Regions from separate parts of the Dickeya sp. CFBP 2040 genome, predicted to be linked through region 1. Evidence: predicted binding sites of a transcription regulator. Region 1 holds the regulator's gene; the other holds the start of a gene.
What was found. Region 1 encodes PurR, which represses purine synthesis genes. Its sites were predicted from a motif close to CANGCAAACGTTTGCNTG; they were not measured.
Positions count from the first base shown of each region.

Region 2: the regulator PurR is predicted to act here: its motif matches at 3,016-3,033, upstream of Dpoa2040_RS09005 (amino acid aminotransferase).

Region 1 is NZ_JAAVXH010000033.1:74,348-87,620, forward strand. Features, by position in the region: gene Dpoa2040_RS05060 (DUF1289 domain-containing protein) at 90-329, opposite strand; gene gloA (lactoylglutathione lyase) at 598-1,005, shown strand; gene rnt (ribonuclease T) at 1,147-1,836, shown strand; gene Dpoa2040_RS05075 (Grx4 family monothiol glutaredoxin) at 1,881-2,231, opposite strand; gene Dpoa2040_RS05080 (C40 family peptidase) at 2,564-3,472, shown strand; gene Dpoa2040_RS05085 (YnhF family membrane protein) at 3,655-3,744, opposite strand; gene purR (HTH-type transcriptional repressor PurR) at 4,093-5,118, shown strand; gene cfa (cyclopropane fatty acyl phospholipid synthase) at 5,539-6,690, shown strand; gene Dpoa2040_RS05100 (riboflavin synthase subunit alpha) at 6,787-7,440, opposite strand; gene Dpoa2040_RS05105 (MATE family efflux transporter) at 7,720-9,093, shown strand; tRNA gene Dpoa2040_RS05110 (tRNA-Val) at 9,254-9,330, shown strand; tRNA gene Dpoa2040_RS05115 (tRNA-Val) at 9,362-9,438, shown strand; gene Dpoa2040_RS05120 (esterase family protein) at 9,609-10,793, opposite strand; gene Dpoa2040_RS05125 (glycoside hydrolase family 1 protein) at 10,967-12,364, opposite strand; gene bglF (PTS beta-glucoside transporter subunit IIABC) at 12,398-13,273, opposite strand, start outside.
Region 2 is NZ_JAAVXH010000073.1:68-6,162, reverse strand. Features, by position in the region: gene ldtD (L,D-transpeptidase) at 1-218, shown strand, start outside; gene Dpoa2040_RS09015 (YcbK family protein) at 413-961, shown strand; gene Dpoa2040_RS09010 (MBL fold metallo-hydrolase) at 1,030-1,668, shown strand; gene Dpoa2040_RS09005 (amino acid aminotransferase) at 1,765-2,955, opposite strand; gene Dpoa2040_RS09000 (porin) at 3,146-4,225, opposite strand; gene Dpoa2040_RS08995 (porin) at 4,771-5,919, opposite strand.

The sequences.
Region 1 (13,273 bases):
TCTTATTGTTATCAATCTATTCTAGCAAATAATAATTAATTAAAAATGATCTTGAACTTAATTTATATCATTAAATATCGTCATATCGGCTAAAACAAGGTTGGCTGTTCCGGCTCAGAGGGAATTGAATTCTTTTCACTCCGCTGCGAGCGTTTCATTCTTTGCCGACACAGCCGCAGCACATCCTGTTTTTGCGCATCACTCATTGTTCCCCAACTAAAACGCTCGCTGCGGTTTCGGAAACAACCGCGGCAGAACCCACGGTCATCCGCCTGACAGATACCTCGACACGGGTTGGGAACGGGAAAAAGCTCAAGCTGCTCAGCCACAGGACCTCCTCATCTGCCCCTTATTGAAGCTTTGATTGCCGTCACTGGCAAGCCTTACGTAGCATTAACGCATAATTCACTACCATAGTGCCGACTATCACGTCTGTCATGTCTGTTTCTTTAGCGAACGTGATAAAAACAGCACTCAGCTACAGGTTTGAACTCGCCCCGACAACGACGCTATACTCTGGCCCTATTGTTTCAGGCGCTAACGGAAAACCACCAGTGTCGCCCAGGCGGTTAACTTACTGATCAAATAGGGGTCATTATGCGTTTACTTCATACCATGCTACGCGTTGGCAATCTGCAACGCGCCATCAATTTTTACACCACGGTATTAGGAATGCGTTTGTTGCGCACCAGCGACAATCCGGAATACAAATACTCTCTGGCATTTGTCGGCTATACCGAGGAAAGCGACGGCGCAGTGATCGAACTGACCTACAACTGGGGCGTGGATAGCTATGAAATGGGCACGGCCTTCGGTCATATCGCATTAGGTGTGGATGACGTGGCAGGTGCCTGCGAGCGTATCCGTCAGGCAGGTGGTAAAGTAACCCGTGAAGCGGGTCCCGTCAAAGGCGGCACGACTGTTATTGCCTTTGTGGAAGACCCAGATGGTTACAAGATAGAACTGATTGAACGTTCACAAGCCGGTCAAGGTCTGGGTAACTGATCTCCCGTCTTTGCTATTCAGGCACCAACGCGTGTCTGCCTTTCCGGGGGAGCAATGATTCGCCGTCATGCACATTTACTGCATCCCCCACCCGAATTTGCCATAATGCGCACTGCATATTATTGAAGAAACAAGAAACGAATGGCTGAGAAAAATAACCTGAACGCTCTTAACGCGCGTTTTCGTGGCTTTTACCCTGTTGTTATTGATGTGGAGACCGCCGGGTTTAACGCGAAAACTGATGCGCTGCTGGAAATTGCAGCCGTAACGCTGAAAATGGATGAAAGCGGTTGGTTACAGCCGGACGACACGTTGCATTTTCATATCGAACCGTTTGAAGGCGCTATTCTGCGACCGGAAGCATTGGCGTTCAACGGCATTGACCCTGCCAATCCGCTGCGAGGAGCCGTGAGCGAATATGAAGCACTACACAGCATCTTCAAGGCGGTACGTAAGGGAATCAAGGATCAGGACTGCAGTCGTGCCATCATCGTGGCGCATAATGCCACCTTCGATCACAGCTTTCTAATGGCGGCAGCAGAACGCTGCGGTCTGAAACGTAACCCATTCCACCCGTTTGCCACGTTTGACACCGCCGCGCTCAGCGGGCTGGTGCTAGGACAGACCGTTCTGGCCAAAGCCTGCATCGCGGCGGATATTCCTTTCGACGCCAGCCAGGCTCATTCAGCGCTCTATGACACCGAACGAACAGCGCAGCTGTTTTGTGAACTGGTTAATCGCTGGAAGCGTATGGGTGGCTGGCCGTTGGCTTCAGCCGCGAACGACATACCGGTAAGCATCGATAACGAGTCCATCGATAGCGAAAAGTAAAGCCATCAGGCAGCACAACGCTGCCTGATAATTAATAAAGAGGATTACTGCTGGTTTTCCTGCCTGGAACGGTATTTATCGGCAGTTTCTTTAATCAGTTGTTGCAGTTCACCGCGCTGATACATCTCAATCACGATGTCGCAACCGCCAACTAATTCACCATCCACCCACAACTGCGGAAATGTCGGCCAGTTGGCGTATTTTGGCAGTTCGGCGCGGATATCCGGATTCTGCAGGATATCTACATAAGCAAAACGTTCGCCACACGCTGACAACGCCTGTACCGCCTGAGCAGAAAAGCCGCAGCTTGGCAGTTTTGGAGAACCTTTCATGTACAGCAGAATCGGGTTTTCAGCGATCTGACGCTGAATTTTTTCAAGTGTCGTTGTCGTCATTCTATTGCTTCCTCAAGCGCGTGATGATCAGCCTGTCAACGGCTGGTCATGTGACTCGCGGCAGACTATCGCATACCGCTTCTTTATATTTTGTATTCTAACGATAGCGACGACCACAAAAAAACGCTATCTTTTGTAAGGTCTTATTCATCGCCCCATCCATCCGCACAGGACAACGCTAATTTGTTTAATAATTAAGCAGCAAATACCGTTATTAACGTTTTCTCACTATTTTGTAGTAACATTGCATTATCACCTGCTTTTTTATCAGGTCATTTTCGGGAATACTGTAAACAGTGAACGATTGAGGACAACTTTCGGTCAAAATTATTATGCGTTTATTTATTACGCTTTTTTTATTATTTTTCAGTAACCTGTTTTTTAATCTGGCGAACGCTAATCCACATGGGTCTGCGGTATTACCGCGCAAAAACGGTGTGGAAGCGGCGAATAACGCTATTGATGAATCTAAGAAAAGCAAAGCAGCCAAAAACACCAACAAAAAAGGCGCAGCGCCGACACATAACAAAAAACCGGAAAAAACGACTAAGGCTGCACCGGTCAAAACAGCATCGGTTCACGATAAAAACAGCAAACCGCACAATGACAAAAAGCCGTTGATGGCCGCCAGCTCGTCCCATTCGACCAACAAGAAACAGCAAGAAAAAAATCTTCAGGCCAAAGCGCCAGCAGGCAAAACCACGAAAAAAAGCGCCTCTGCTCAGACCCATAGCAGCCACAAAGCACATGAAGCTGTGATTGCCAAAACCACAAGCAAAAAAGGTAGGCAGGACAAAACTGCGCCGTCCCTTAACGCCACTCACCAAAAACGGTATCAACACGCTAAACTGACCGCCATGAACAAGCTGATGAGTCAAATCGGCAAACGTTATCATTGGGGTGGCGCTACGCCACGTTCTGGCTTCGACTGCAGCGGATTGGTCTACTACGCCTATAAAGATGTAGTGAAAATTCAAATCCCGCGTACAGCCAATGAGATGTTCCACCTGCGTGATGCCGCGCCGATCAAGAAAAGCGAGTTGGAAAGCGGTGACCTGGTGTTCTTCCACATCACCAACCGCGGTGCTGCCGACCATGTGGGTGTCTATCTCGGTAATGGTCGCTTCATTCAGTCACCGCGCTCCGGTGCAGACATTAAAATCAGCAAACTGAGCGAAGATTACTGGCAAGATCATTATGTTGGCGCTCGCCGCGTGGTCACACCCAAAACCATCCGTTAAGCAACAACCGGCTGGAATACTGTTGAATGAATATTTCCGTTGAATAAGACACGTTGAGATAACACAACTTGAGATAACACAAAAGGGGCGTTATGCCCCTTTTGGTGTATTTGATGCTGATAAAGATACCGGTTTTTGATACCGATAGATTTCACCGCCGATGATGAGAACACCAGTTGCAATCAGTTCAGTATCGCACTCAGACTAAAGACAATGATCATCGCCAGCGTAGCCACCGTGGTGAACAGTGACATTTTCAGATTAGTATCCATATATTCTCCTGTTATTGACTGATATCACGTCATGTCTGAGTAAGCCCCGGCAGGCGGGGAATCACACAAAATATAGGTGTATTATGACTCAACCGAGGTCAAAAAACCGAATTCTGCGTCACAGAGATAACACGAATTGCCTCTTCCACTTTTGCTCTAAATCGGCCAAAATCCGCAGTTTACGATATACACTGCGTTGGTCGATGCGTCAGTCCTCCCTTCAGCTACAACCTCGGCATGTCTCCTCCTGAATGTTGCCTTGCTTGTCTGGCAGGAGAAAATTTCACGCAGGCAAACGATTAACAACATATTTACTGCTGTAACAGATGAGTTCAGGAGTCACTTTAGATGGCAACGATCAAAGATGTGGCAAAACGCGCGGGCGTTTCAACCACAACCGTATCACACGTGATCAATAAAACACGTTTCGTCGCCGAAGAGACCAAGGCTGCGGTGCGCGCAGCGATTGATGAATTGCATTATTCACCCAGTGCAGTGGCCCGTAGCCTGAAAGTCAACCACACCAAATCTATCGGCCTGCTGGCAACCTCCAGCGAAGCGCCCTATTTCGCCGAAATTATCGAGGCGGTGGAAAACAGCTGCTACGCCAGAGGTTACACGCTAATCCTGTGCAACTCCCACAACAATCAGGATAAGCAGCGTGCTTACCTATCCATGCTGGCACAAAAGCGGGTCGATGGGCTGTTGGTGATGTGTGCTGAGTATCCGCCTGAATTGTTGTCCATGCTGGCGGACTATCGTCACATCCCGATGGTGGTGATGGACTGGGGCGAAGCCCATAACGATTTTACCGATACTATTATTGATAATGCATTTGCGGGCGGCTACATGGCCGGGCGCTATCTGATTGAGCGTGGTCACCGTGACATCGGCGCTATTCCCGGCTCTCAGGGGCGCAATACGGGCAGCGGGCGTTACCTGGGGTTCCTGAAAGCGTTGAAAGAGGCTGATATTCCCTTACGGGAAGACTGGGTGGTTCAGGGCGACTTTGAGCCAGAGTCCGGCTACAAAGCGATGCACCAGATTCTGGCCCAGAAACAACGGCCAACGGCAGTATTCTGCGGCGGCGATATCATGGCGATGGGTGCCATTTGCGCTGCTGACGAGCTGGGTCTGCGTGTGCCACAGGATATTTCGGTGATCGGTTACGACAATGTACGTCACTCCCGATATTTTACTCCCGCACTGACCACCATTCATCAACCCAAGGAACGACTGGGGCAAGCGGCGTTCTCCATGCTGCTTGACCGTATTACCAGTAAACGCGAGGAAGCCCAAACCATCGAAGTACATCCGACCTTAATTGAACGTCGTTCAGTCGCTGATGGCCCGTACCGCGATTACCGCCGTTAAAATCCAGACAATTCTCTATCTCGCTGCCTGACGACTCGAAATCATGCGGCGTACCGCGCTACGCATGGCCGCGACGAGTGCCGCAACTGCCGAAAAGGCATGACTCAACGTGCTGCTTTAATCCGACGAATCTTGCCGACGGATTAAAGCCGTCATACAATTGACTGTATAGTTGATGACAACAATTATGATCATGCGATGTATTAAACGCATCGCCTCATTTTTTCTATTCCACCTGCTGACCGTCGCATCTCTTATTTGGTTTCAGCCTTGGTAGATATCTTTGTACCAGCTTTTCTCTTACTTTCCTCTGAGACGCTCAGGGATAGACGATGGTTCGGGTCTATCAAAGCCCGTCATGGTTATGTTGTCTAAATTACTCCTTGCAAAAGCATTTATTTGGCAAGGTAGGGAGAAGTTATGAGTTCATCCTATGTTGAGGAACTGGGGACACCCAATCTACCTTGGTTCCAAATCGTTAATGAAATGCTATCCACCGCCGACATCGCGATTAACGGTTCTCGTCCATTTGATATTCAGGTCCGCAACCCTGAGATGTATAAGCGCGTATTGCGTGATGGCTCGCTCGGATTAGGCGAAAGTTATATGGATGGCTGGTGGGAGTGTGAACGACTGGACATGTTTTTCCACCGTGTGATACGTACCCGACTGGAAAACCAACTACCGCATCGCTGGCAAGATACATTACGGATCCTGATAGCACGGTTGACCAATCTGCAATCTCGCCGCCGTTCCTGGATCGTGGGTAAAGAGCATTACGACCTTGGTAACGATCTTTTCACCCTGATGCTCGATCCTTACTTACAGTATTCTTGTGGTTACTGGACGAAAGCCGAAACGCTTGAACAGGCACAACAAGACAAGCTGCGCCTCATTTGTGAAAAGTTGCAGTTACGTCGTGGCATGACGCTGCTGGATATTGGTTGCGGCTGGGGTGGACTGGCGGAATTCGCCGCACGTCATTACGGCGTCAGTGTCACGGGCGTTACCATATCCCGCGAACAGCAGGTGCTGGCACAGCAACGCTGTCAGGATTTGGAAGTTACCATCATGCTGCAAGACTACCGTGACCTAGACCGGCAGTTTGATCGTATCGTTTCTGTCGGCATGTTCGAACATGTCGGACCGAAAAATTATCCCACCTACTTTCAGGTTGTGAGAAAAAACCTCAAACCTAATGGGTTGTTCCTGCTGCACACTATCGGCACCAATGAAACCAATCTGAAAGTTGACTCCTGGATGAACAAATACATTTTCCCCAACTACTGCCTGCCTTCAGTGCAGCATATCGCACAAGCCAGCGAACCCTATCTGGTAATGGAAGACTGGCACAATTTCGGCGCAGATTATGACCGCACGCTGATGGCCTGGCATGAACGATTCCAGCAACACTGGCCAACCTTGTCGGAGCGTTATTCCGAACGTTTCCAGCGAATGTTCAGTTACTATCTTAACGTCTGTGCTGGCTCGTTCCGAGCACGCGATATTCATCTCTGGCAGGTACTATTTAGCGCGGATGGCGTGGAAGGTGGTTTGCGAGTACCCAGATAACAATTAGCTTCTGGCGAATATCGCCGCTTCAATAACAAAACCGGCAGACAATTGCCGGTTTTGCTTATGCTCAAAGCAAAGTTGCGAGGAAGCAGCTTATTCGCCCTGCTCTACCTGTGCCGCCGCCTGTGCTTGCTGCTGTGCCTGACGAGCCAGAACACGTTCAACCGTATCGATAATGGCCTGGGTTTGCGGGTCGATTTCGATGTTAATACGATCACCCAATCGTTTCTGGCCTAGCGTCGTGCGCAGGAGTGTTTCCGGAATCAGGTGCACGCAAAAACGGCTGCGAGTCACTTCGCCCACCGTCAGGCTGATGCCGTCAATACCGATGAATCCTTTGTGCAGCACATATTTCATCTGTGATTCATCAGACAACCGGAACCAGATCTGATGATTATGTTCCGACGTCAGAATTTTCACGATCTCCGCCGTACACATAATATGGCCGGACATCACATGCCCACCGATCTCATCACCATATTTGGCCGCACGCTCTACATTAACCCGATCACCCACGTTTACGTCACCCAGATTGGTCAGCCGCAACGTCTCTTTGATCAGGTCAAAACTGACCCGATCACCATCGATTCCGGTAACAGTCAGACAACAGCCATTGTGCGCTACGGAAGCGCCCGTTTCCAACCCCGGCAGCAGTTCGGGGGGCAGTTGTACCACATGAGTGCGAAAATTGGGTTTTTCATCGACAGACACGACAGTCGCCGTGCCCTGAACAATACCGGTAAACATGGTGTTGACCTTGCCTCCTGATCAGTAATAGGCGTGAACGCGCGACGACAGTGGTATGACACGACTGAGCCATGTTTGGAAGTGGCTACGTTCACTCATGTCAGGCAGTTTGCACCATATCATCAGGAAAACCAACGGGATCATGCCCGGCGAGTCAATCATTGGTTTACTGTTGGCAAATCGTTACAATAGTTCATCTTTTTTCGTACAAATAAAGGATGATTGTCTTTCTCTCCTCATTAGAGATCTCTCTCCATCCTGCTTTAGGAAGGTGTTTTCGTGCAGAAGTACTTATCAGAAGCCCGTCATTTGCTGGCGCTGGCTATTCCGGTCATCATCGCGCAAGTATCGCAAACCTCAATGGGTGTGGTGGATACCATTATGGCTGGTTCCTACAGCGCCACCGATATGGCGGCGGTAGCGGTGGGTACCTCCATCTGGTTGCCTGTTATCCTGTTCGGCCACGGTTTACTGATGGCGCTTACGCCAGTGGTGGCGAACCTCAACGGCTCAGGGCGCCGGGACCGTATTGCTCATCAAACCCAGCAAGCATTCTTACTGGCGACGGCCATTTCTGTTCTGACCATGGTGACGCTCTATCAGGGAAAATACGCGATTAACCTGATGCACGATGGCGCGCCGGAACTGGCCGACAAAGCCGTAAAATACCTGCACGCATTGCTTTGGGGCGCACCCGGTTATCTGTTTTATCAGGTGTTGCGCAGCCAGTGCGAAGGGTTATCCAAAACACAGCCGGGGATGGTGATCGGGTTTATTGGCCTGCTGATCAATATTCCCATCAACTACGTTTTTATCCACGGTAAGCTGGGGATGCCGGAGTTAGGCGGCGTTGGCTGCGGGGTAGCGACAGCCTCGGTATACTGGATAATGATGCTGATGATGGCCATTTATTCCCGTCACGCGTACTGGCTAAAAGATATTCGTCAGTTCAACGCCCCGCTGAAACCGGATTGGGCAATACTCCGGCGTTTAGCCGGGCTGGGGCTGCCGGTTGCGCTGGCGATGCTGTTTGAAGTGACATTATTCGCTATTGTCGCTCTGCTGGTATTGCCGCTTGGGGTAGTGAATGTCGCAAGCCACCAAATCGCGCTCAACTTCAGTTCGCTGATGTTCGTGTTGCCGCTGTCTGTTGGCGTTGCCGCCACTATTCGCGTCGGCCATCGGCTGGGCGAAGGTTCGGCACAGGCAGCGCGGGTGGCAGCACGCACCGGCATCGCTACCGGCATATTGCTGGCAATGTGCACAGCTATTTTTACCATCACGCTGCGTGAACCTATCGCCATGCTGTACAACCAAAATCCGGATGTGGTGACAATGGCGTCGCATCTCATGCTGTTAGCGGCGCTCTACCAAATCTCCGATGCCGTGCAGACCATTGGTAGCGGCGTATTGCGTGGCTATAAAGATACTCGCGCTATCTTCTTCATCACCTTCATTGCCTATTGGCTGCTGGGGCTACCGATTGGCTATGTGCTGGCGCTGACTGACATGCTGGTGCCGCGTATGGGACCAGCTGGTTTTTGGTGTGGATTCATCATCGGCCTGACTGCTTCCGCCACCATGATGGTGCTGCGTATCCGCTGGGTGCAACGTCAATCGCCAGCCCGTATTCTGGCACGCGCAGCGCGTTGACGACATAATAGAGACAGAGCGCAAAAAACGGTGCTCTGTCTACAAGCTCGCCAATCAGTGTGGCACAGCGGGAATTTTGCGTTTTTCTCCTTGCCAGCAGCCATCCGGCCCGTTAATATTCGTCCCCGCTGTCGCCCTGACGGCAGCTGATAAAAATAATGCGTTCATAGCTCAGTTGGTTAGAGCACCACCTTGACATGGTGGGGGTCGTTGGTTCGAGTCCAATTGAACGCACCATTTTCAGCGTATCAGCACCAACACACATATTGCGACCGTAGCTCAGTTGGTTAGAGCACCACCTTGACATGGTGGGGGTCGGTGGTTCGAGTCCACTCGGTCGCACCAATTCATCCGCTGTTTCTCAATGAATTATCCTTGCCAGTTACTGTTTCTGCTTTCAGTCTATTTCTCGCTCTGTAGTGCACTTTACACACCACCCTGGCCGATGCCTGACTCTGCGCATGACAAAACGGGCAGGATACCCTGCCCGTTTTGTTACCTGACTTGCATTTCGGTTATTTAAAAATCTTCTGCACAAATTCGATATACGCCGGGCGCCAGACGTCCATTTCATGCCCTAAGCCGGGATACTGCCGGTAATCGAATTTCACGCCTTTCTGCTCCAGTTGCGCTTTTAACCCGGCGATATCCTTACCAGTCACCGTATCTTTTTCACCCACCACCACAGTGAAATTATGCAGTTGTCGATTGATAGCAGCGGCATTCCCCAGATGTACGCTAACCTGTGCATTCGGCACCGTTTCGGTGGTTACGCCACTAAACGTCGCCAGCCAGCCGAAGTGATCCAGATGGCTCATGCCGGACACCAGCGCCTGATAACCGCCTTGCGACAGCCCGGCCAGCGCACGGCCATCGGCATCGCGCCGCACATTAAACCGCGCGCTGACCAGTGGAATGATGTCATGAATTAACTCACGATCAGCCGCCGCCGCATTGCGTGGATAGAACGTTTTGCGACGATCTTTCGGCGGAAAATCTTCCGCAATGGCATCGGCGACATCGGTTTCGGTATCCGGGATCACGACCAGCATCGGCGAAATCTTTTTCTCCGCCAGCAGGTTATCCATGATTTGAGGAATACGTCCTTGTCTGACGGCAGAATCGCCAGCATCACCGAATCCGTGATAGAAATACAGCACCGGCAACGGCTTGCCCGCGCCAGTGTAGCCCGGCGGCGTCCAGACATAGATTTGCCGTTCCGATTTCAGCGACGCCGAATGATAGGTAACGGTGCGCAGCTCGCCATGCGGCACCGCCCGTGTGTCCAGCACGCTGCCCGGCACCAGAATCATACTGGTGTTGACCTGTCGCTGCGGTTTAGGCAACGCCGAACCAGTGTCAACGCTGCGAAAGCCATCCACATTAAAGAAGTATTCGTACAGATTGGGCTGCTGCGGCTCGCTGCGCCACGACCAGACGCCTAGATCATCTTTCGTCATCGGGTGTGCGACCCAGGTTTCCGGCGTCGCGCCAGTCACCACGCTTACCGATTTGGCATCTGGCGCAAACAGCCGGAAAGTAATACTGTTATCCGCGTTAACCTGCGACAAATAGTGCCGGGTTGCCACGTCGGTACGCGGTAACGTCGGGATAGCGCCCGACACGGCTTGCGCCGCCAGCGGTGTGGAGATGCTTAGCGCAGAGAATAACAGGTACAGACAGGTTTTCCTGGTTTTCATTATTAACCTCTCTTGTTATGGGTACAGGGTAAACAGGCAGACTGAGCCGTATGCGCTCACCGCCAGTTCTCAACTCAAACACCGGCGGTAAACGAATTCTTCTTGATTTATGCTGTTCATATTTCAAGTTGCAGGTAGGTTGTCTTTCCTGCAACTTGAATCATGTATGTCTATTAACGTGTCAGCGTTTTTCCGTGACTGGCAATAACCGATTGATACCAGTAAAAGCTCTTTTTACGCTGCCGTTCCAGCGACCCCTTGCCGGTATCATCACGGTCAACATAAATAAAACCGTAGCGTTTGGACATTTCCGCTTTCGAGGCGCTGACTAAATCAATCGGTCCCCAGCAGGTATATCCTAATACCTCCACACCATCGGCAATGGCTTCGCTGACCTGTACCAGATGATCGTTTAAATAACGGATACGATAATCATCGTGAATTTCACCATTTGCTTCGATGTTATCTTTCGCACCCAGCCCATTCTCAACAATAAACAATGGCTTTTGATAACGGTCATACAGGAAATTCAGCAAATAACGCAGCCCCAACGGATCAATCTGCCAGCCCCATTCAGAACTTTCCAGATACGGATTCGGCACCATATTTAATATATTGCCACGCGTTTTTTCGAGTTGTGTCTCATCGGTACTGACACACCCGGTCATATAATAACTGAAAGAAATAAAATCAACGGTGGATGTCAGATCCTGCGTATCCTGTTCTGTGATATTCAGCGTAATACCCTGCTCGCGGAAATAGCGATGCATATACCCCGGATAAGCGCCACGTACCTGCACATCACCAAAGAATAACCATTCCCGATTTTGATGCAGACTTTCCATCACATCTTCCGGCTTACTGGTCAGCGGATAGAGCATCGCCCCCAGCAGCATATTGCCGATCGTCGCATCTGGAATAATATCGTGGCAGGCTTTCACCGCCCTGGCGCTCGCCACTAATTGGTGGTGAATAGCCTGATAAATCGCTGCTTTGTCGCTATCCGGCGGCAACCCGACACCAGTAAAAGGCGCATGTAGCGACATATTAATCTCGTTGAACGTCAGCCAGCGTTTGACCTTGTGGCGGTAACGCGTAAACACCGTACGGGCATAACGTTCAAAGCACTCAATGGTCAACCGGTTACCCCAGCCACCTTGTTTTTTCACCAGTCCATACGGCATTTCATAATGTGACAACGTCACTAACGGCTGAATGCCGTGTGTTGCCAGTTCATCAAACAGCCGATCATAAAATGCCAGCCCCGCTTCATTAGGCTCAGCCTCATCACCCTGAGGAAAAATGCGCGTCCAGGCTATCGATACACGCAGGCAGGTAAATCCCATTTCAGCAAACAGTGCAATATCCTGCGGGTAACGGTGATAGAAATCGATCGCCACATCTTTGATGCCGCTGTCACCCGGCTGGCGCGCCACAATGCTGCCAAAGATGCCCTGGGGCTGTAAATCCGACGTGGAAAGTCCTTTTCCATCGGTCAGATAGGCGCCTTCCACCTGATTAGCGGCAATGGCGCCACCCCATAAAAAGTGCTCCGGGAAAGGATTACTCATCACTGATCTCCTGTGTTTCTATTCAACAATTATTCAGCATATCAACTGTGTCAGCGGCGTATTGGCATCCACCTTGCCGCTGGTGACAGACTCAACCCCGCGATAATCTTCGCTGTTGGTAATCACCATCGGGGTAGTGAGGTCGTATCCTGCCGCTACTATCGCCGGGCCATCAAACTCCAGCAGCAGGTCGCCCTGACGCACCACATCACCGACACGCACATGTGGGGTAAAATAACGCCCCTCCAGCCGGACGGTATCGATGCCGACATGCATCAGCACCTCCGCGCCGCCCCGCGATGCCAGGCCAACAGCATGATACGTCTTGAACAGCGAGACTATGGTGCCGTCCACCGGCGCATACAGCCGCCCTTGCGAAGGTCGGATAGCGACCCCCTTGCCCATTACGCCGCTGGCAAAGGTGCGATCAGCCAACTGATCCAGCGGCACCAACTCACCCGTCAACGGGCTAAACAGCGTCTCATCACGCACAACGCTAACAACGGCAGCGCTGGTTTGCGTGGCTTCCAACTCAGTCTGCCGCACCACCGCCGGTTGTGCTTCGTCTTTAGGAACACCGAACGACCAACTGCCCAACGCCGCGAACATGAACGACGCCAGCGTGCCGATGATGGCCGCCCATACGCTGCTATCCACGCCGGTCGGCGGAATGATCTGGGTAAAGGTGAAAATGCTGGGAAAACCGAAAGAATAAGTAGTGGTATGGAAATACCCCATGACCGCCGCGCCTACAGCGCCCCCAATACAACCAAAGATGAAAGGGCGACGCAGTGGTAACGTCACGCCGTATACCGCCGGTTCGGTGATACCGAAAATCGCGGCGGAAAATGCCGAACCCGCAATCCCTTTGCGCTTCATGTCGTGGGTGCGCAACAGTACGCCCAGCGT
Region 2 (6,095 bases), on a different contig from region 1:
ATGCTGGGTGGAATAATGCACGCATCTCATCAACGATAGAGCAGGGCAACACCACCTACGTGGCGGTACGCCAAAGGGTGCCGGTCAATTTCTATTATCTCACCGCCTGGGTCGCTGATGATGGTAAGCCGCAATTCCGCACAGATATTTACAATTATGATGATACGGTAAAAACCGGCGCACTGGCTTTGTCCAAAGTGGGATTATTATTACAGTAACTATGCGTAATCCGGGCAATTCCCGGATGAGATCACTGGGTGTTGTGAAGCAAAAAACCGTGGGAGCCTGCGCCAGAGTCCGAAGAAAGCGGGTTGACGGGTCTGCTGCAGGCAGTTAAGGTGCAATGCGGTGCATTAGGTGCCGCTTCGCCTGTTATTCTCTTCGCTTTTTTAGCCCAGGGTACTCGATCTTTATGGAACACATTGATAATCATCGACGCAAATGGCTGGCGCTTGGCGGTGCAGCCTTAGGAATAGCGCTGTTGCCAGGTCAATCGTTGGCTTCGTTATCCACTGCTCGTCCACGTATTCTCACACTGAATAATATTAATACCGGCGAGCACATCAAAGTCGAATTCTTTGATGGTCGTCGTTATAACAAAGCAGAGTTATCCCGATTGAATCACTTTTTCCGCGACTATCGGGCCAATAAAATCAAAATTATTGATCCCGCGCTGTTTGATCAGCTATACCGACTGCAGGTGATGTTAGGTTCTACCAAGCCGGTACAGCTGATCTCAGGTTATCGTTCTTACAGCACCAATGAAGATCTGCGGTCGCACAGTAAGGGCGTGGCGAAACAGAGCTATCACACCCAGGGCAAAGCGATGGATTTCCATATTGAAGGCGTTCAATTGGCGAATATCCGGAAAGCTGCTGTGAAAATGCGTGCGGGCGGTGTTGGTTATTACCCACAGAGCAACTTTGTGCACATTGATACCGGGGCTGTTCGCACCTGGTAATGTGAATGACGGAATGGGCGGGGTAGGCTTTCTCCTCGCACAAGGATTTGAAGTAAGAACGGAGCGGTATGAAGTACCAAATTATTCCTGTTACGGCTTTTAGCCAAAATTGCACACTACTGTGGTGTGAGAAAACGTTGCAGGCCGCTATTGTTGATCCCGGTGGTGAAGCAGAAAAAATCAAACAGGCAGTGGCGCAGGCGGGTGTCGTCGTCACCCAGATTCTGCTGACGCATGGTCATCTGGACCATGTCGGTGCTGCTGTCGCGCTGGCTGAACACTATCAGGCGCCTATTGTTGGCCCGCAGCGTGCCGATGCTTTCTGGCTTGATGGATTACCCGCTCAGAGCCGCATGTTTGGGCTGAATGATTGTCCACCGTTGACGCCGACCCGCTGGCTGGAAGAGGGCGATACCGTCAGCATTGGCGAGTCGGTGTTATCTGTTGTGCATTGTCCGGGTCACACGCCGGGGCATGTGGTATTCATTGATAAGCAGGCACGCTTCGCTCAGGTGGGTGATGTTATTTTCCATGGCGGCATAGGGCGCAGCGATTTCCCACAGGGCGACCATCAGGCGCTGGTGGACTCTATTCGTAATAAGTTATTCCCTTTGGGGGATGATATCGTCTTTATTCCAGGTCATGGGCCGATGTCCACTTTCGGAGAAGAGCGCCTTAGCAATCCGTTTGTGCGCGATGCTGGCTGACTCCTGTTTTATCTGCGTAAAAAACAAAAGCCAGCAGATCTGCTGGCTTTTTGTGTGCCGTCGCCCGTTTGAAAGGGAGTCAGGCAGGATGCATCATCACAGCACGGCAACAATGGCTTCGCACAGCGGCGCCATGTTTTCCGGCGTCATACCTGCTACGTTGATTCGGCCAGAGTTGACGGCGTAGATACCGAATTCGTTGCGCAGGCGCAGTACCTGATCTTTGCTCAACCCGCTGAAAGAGAACATGCCGTTCTGATTGATAATGAAGGAGAAGTCCTGAGTAGTGCCTTTTTCCTGCAAGGTGCTGACAAACAGGTGACGCATACGCTGAATGCGTTCACGCATGGCCGTTAATTCCTGTTCCCAGATGTTACGCAACGACTCATTAGACAGCACGGTAGCCACGACAGCCGCACCGTGTGACGGTGGGTTGGAGTAGTTGGCACGAATTCCCGCCTTGACCTGGCTAAATGCCGTATCGGCAATCGTGGCTTCTGCCGCCACGATAGTGCAGGCACCTACTCGCTCGTTGTACAGACCAAAATTCTTGGAGTAAGAACTGGCAACAATCAGCTCGGTGTGTTTGGCGGCAAAAATACGCAGCCCTTCGGCGTCTTCATCCAGACCACGGGCAAAGCCCTGATAGGCGAAGTCAAACAGCGGCAGCCAGCCTTTTTCCAGCGCCAGTGCGGCCAGGTGTTCCCATTGCGCTTTGGTCGGGTCAATACCGGTAGGATTATGGCAACAGCCGTGGAACAGCACCACATCACCGGCTTGTGCCGCACTCAGGCTGGCCAGCATACCGTCAAAATCCAGTTCGTGGCGAGCTGCATCGTAATAGGTGTAATCACAGACGTCGAGACCAACGGCAGCGAAAACATTCTTATGGTTCGGCCAGCTCGGATTGCTTACCCAGATACGTTTGGCGCTGGTCTGGGTGGCGATAAAGTCTGCTGCTACGCGCAGGCCACCGGTGCCGCCCGGTGTCTGTGCGGTGCGCGCACGGTTGTTCGCAATGATCTCGCTCTGCTTACCGAATAACAGCTCCTGAGTGCAACGAGCGAATTCCGGTATGCCATCAATACTCAGGTAGTTTTTAGTGGTTTCGGTTTCCAGCAGCAGCTGTTCTGCTTTTTTTACGCTGGTGAGTACCGGCGTTTTACCGGTTTCATCTTTATAAACGCCGATCCCCAAATTGATTTTGTGGGAGCGTTCATCAGCGCGGAACAGATCGGCCAGCCCCAGAATTGGGTCAGCAGGTGCGGCAGCGATTTTTTCAAACATTGCGAAGTAATCCATAACAGAGATTAAATAGAAATAGCAGGTTAACGCCAGCGTCTGGCTTTGCCAACCGTTTGCATCAAAAGAAACGGAAATAGTGATAGCGGTGAAGCCGTCGAGATTTTTGCCTGAAAACCGGCAAAGTCGGCGCATATGCCGACTTTGCCGCAGGTATCGGGAAGGTGTACACCTGTCAGAACTGATATACCAGACCGGTGAACACCGTATCACCGGTCTTTCTGGCAAATGGATTATCAGTGCTGCTTATCAGATTGCGCAAATAAGCCACATTCATAACCATATTCTTATTGAAGGTATAATTTACCCCCAAACTGGCATACCGGGTGACATAACCACTGGTGCCTTGCCCAATATCCGTCTCATCGTATGCTCTGGCGGATACATAGGCTAGAGACGGCGTGAGTCCAAAATCAAAGTGATATTGCGCCACCGCCTCAAATATTTTGGTTTTATCAGCAAAGGCGGCGGTTGAGGTGCCAATTGGTGTCAGGTTATGGAGTATGCCGTACATCATCGCTAAATAGGTGCGATTGGCATCGTATTTCACGCCGGCAGCCCAGGCGTCAGCCTTGTCGCCTTCATTTGTCGCTCGCTGTGCCGCTGTTCGGCTGACGGCTTCATAAGAGGCGATAACGCCGATACCGACAGGTGTGGTATACGCAGAAGAGACTCCCCAGCCATTACCGACCTGACGCGCCGGATCAGTGGAGTCATTGTGGCTGGACTGATATTGCAGCCCAATGTCCCATCCATCGACCAGACCAAAGAAGTTCTTGTTACGGTATGTCGCCACCCCGGCGGTGCGGCCAGTAATATTGTCGGTATAGCCTTGATCGCCGCCAAATTCAGGCAATACGTCGGTGTAGGATAAACCGTCATAGGCGATGCCTTTATTTCTGCCGTAATCAATACTGCCAAATTTATCGAACTTCAAACCGGCATAGGCGTAGCGGGTTTTCCCGTTAGCGCCATTGGTGTCTTCCGCCTTGCTGGCATCAAAATGATATTCGTAATTGCCGTAACCGGTAATATATGGGGTGATCTGCGTTTCACCTTTTACACCCAGTCGTGCATAGGTTGAATCACCATTGCTTTTGAAACTATTGGTGTTATCACCAAAGTAATAACCCGCTCGCACTTTGCCATACAAATCAAATTTATTACCCTGGTTATTATAAACTTCAGCCGCGTTGACCAACCCGGTTGAAGACAATAATACTGATGCGGTTAGCATAGTTATCAGATGCTTCATTATCATCATTACCCTCACTAAATGTTAATCACCACTGAGGCATTTCTGCCTGACAGCAATAGAGATACAGCAGGAGCATTGTCGATGTGTTGTTATGTGCGCCCGCAGTCTTACATCAGGAGGGGGAGGTAACCAGAATGAAAGTGATACCAGAATGTTGTTGGTGAAATATTATGTTTTTATTCGAATAAAAATATTATGTTTCATTTTTATTTATTTTTTTATGAATGAAAAACAATGGGTTATTGCTGTATTGCTTTGTTGGGTTTTTATTAATTTTATATGTAATTTTAAATATCGATGTCAGTGTCGAATTTATTCTTATTAATACACCTGCTGTTTTACCTCGTGACGGGTTTGTTCCACATCGTGGACGTAATAACAGAAGAGGGTGTGGCCGCGTCATAGCCGGGAAGAAACGGTGCGGGTGCGAATCACATGTGCTGCGGCGGAAAAATAACAATTGTGAAGAGCTACTGTGAAGAGAAAAAGCCGAGGCATAGCCTCGGCTTGATATGCGCTTACTTCAGAGAAGCAAGGCTGGATTAGAACTGGTAAACCACACCGACAGCAACACGGTCGTTAGTTGCTTGTTTGTAGAGGTTGTCGTCTTTCAGCAGGTTGATGTCATACTCGGTGTAAGTCGAGAAGTTTTTGTTGAAAGAGTAGGTCAGGCCCAGGCTGGCGTATTTGACCAGATAATCGCTGGTTTTTTGGGCCGCAGTGTTATCTTCCGCTTTAGCTGATACGTAGCCGATAGACGGTTTCAGGCCAAAGTCGAAGTTATACTGTGCAACCGCTTCAAACACTTTGGTTTTGTCAAAGGCAGCAGTGGTGTGCTGAGAGACTCCGCTAATATTAAATTTATAAGTGTTACCGTAGGTCATATTACGGTATTCACCGTAGGTAGCGGCTACATAGATGTTGTTAGCATCGTATTTCAGGCCGGTCGCCCACATTTCAGCATCAGTACCACGGCCATCTTGTGCCTGGTCATTTGATGTAGCAGGTGATGTAGCATTAGAGAATGTATTCGCAGTACGTTTAGCATGGCCGTATGAACCGATAATACCTACGCCATACGGAGAGGTATAAGAGGTGGACAGGGCGTAGCCAGCGCCAGTGTTACTTTTGCGCGTTGTGGAATCAGAACGTGCTGACTGGTAGCTTAGGCCAAAGTTCAGGCCATCAACCAGACCGAAGAAGTTTTTGTTGCGGTAGTTCGCCACACCTGCACTGCGGCCAGTGAAACCGTCGTTGTAGGCAGAGTCGCCACCCCATTCCGGCAGCACGTCGGTGTAAGAGATACCATCGTAAGACACGTTGCGGTTACGACCGTAATCCAGAGAACCGAAATCAGCAAATTTCAGGCCGGCATAGGCATAACGAGTCTGACCAGCGGCGGTGGAATTTTTAGATTCTGTTTCTTCAGTACGGTTGGCGTTGAACTGATATTCAAAACGGCCATAACCAGTCAGGTCGCTGTTGATCTTGGTTTCGCCGGTGAAACCAAGACGGACATAACTTTGGTCGCCGCTGTTTCTACCGGTGTTGTCTTTGGAGAAGTAGTGCAGACCGTCCAGTTTACCATTCAGGTTCAGTTTGTTGCCGTCTTTGTTATAAATTTCAGCCGCATTCGCTGCGCCAGCGGCCAGCAATGCCGGGATTACCACTGCAAGAATATTACGTTTCATTTATAAATAACCCTCATTGTGTTGGTTCACGTCCGATCATATTTACAGAGAAATCTGAATTGAACTTCTGCGATACGTCGGTGTCTATGTGTCCGAAGGCAGTGTTTCATTCATAATGATGATTATCCACTCCATAAATGATACCAATTGATGATTTGTGAAACATATTGTTTTTT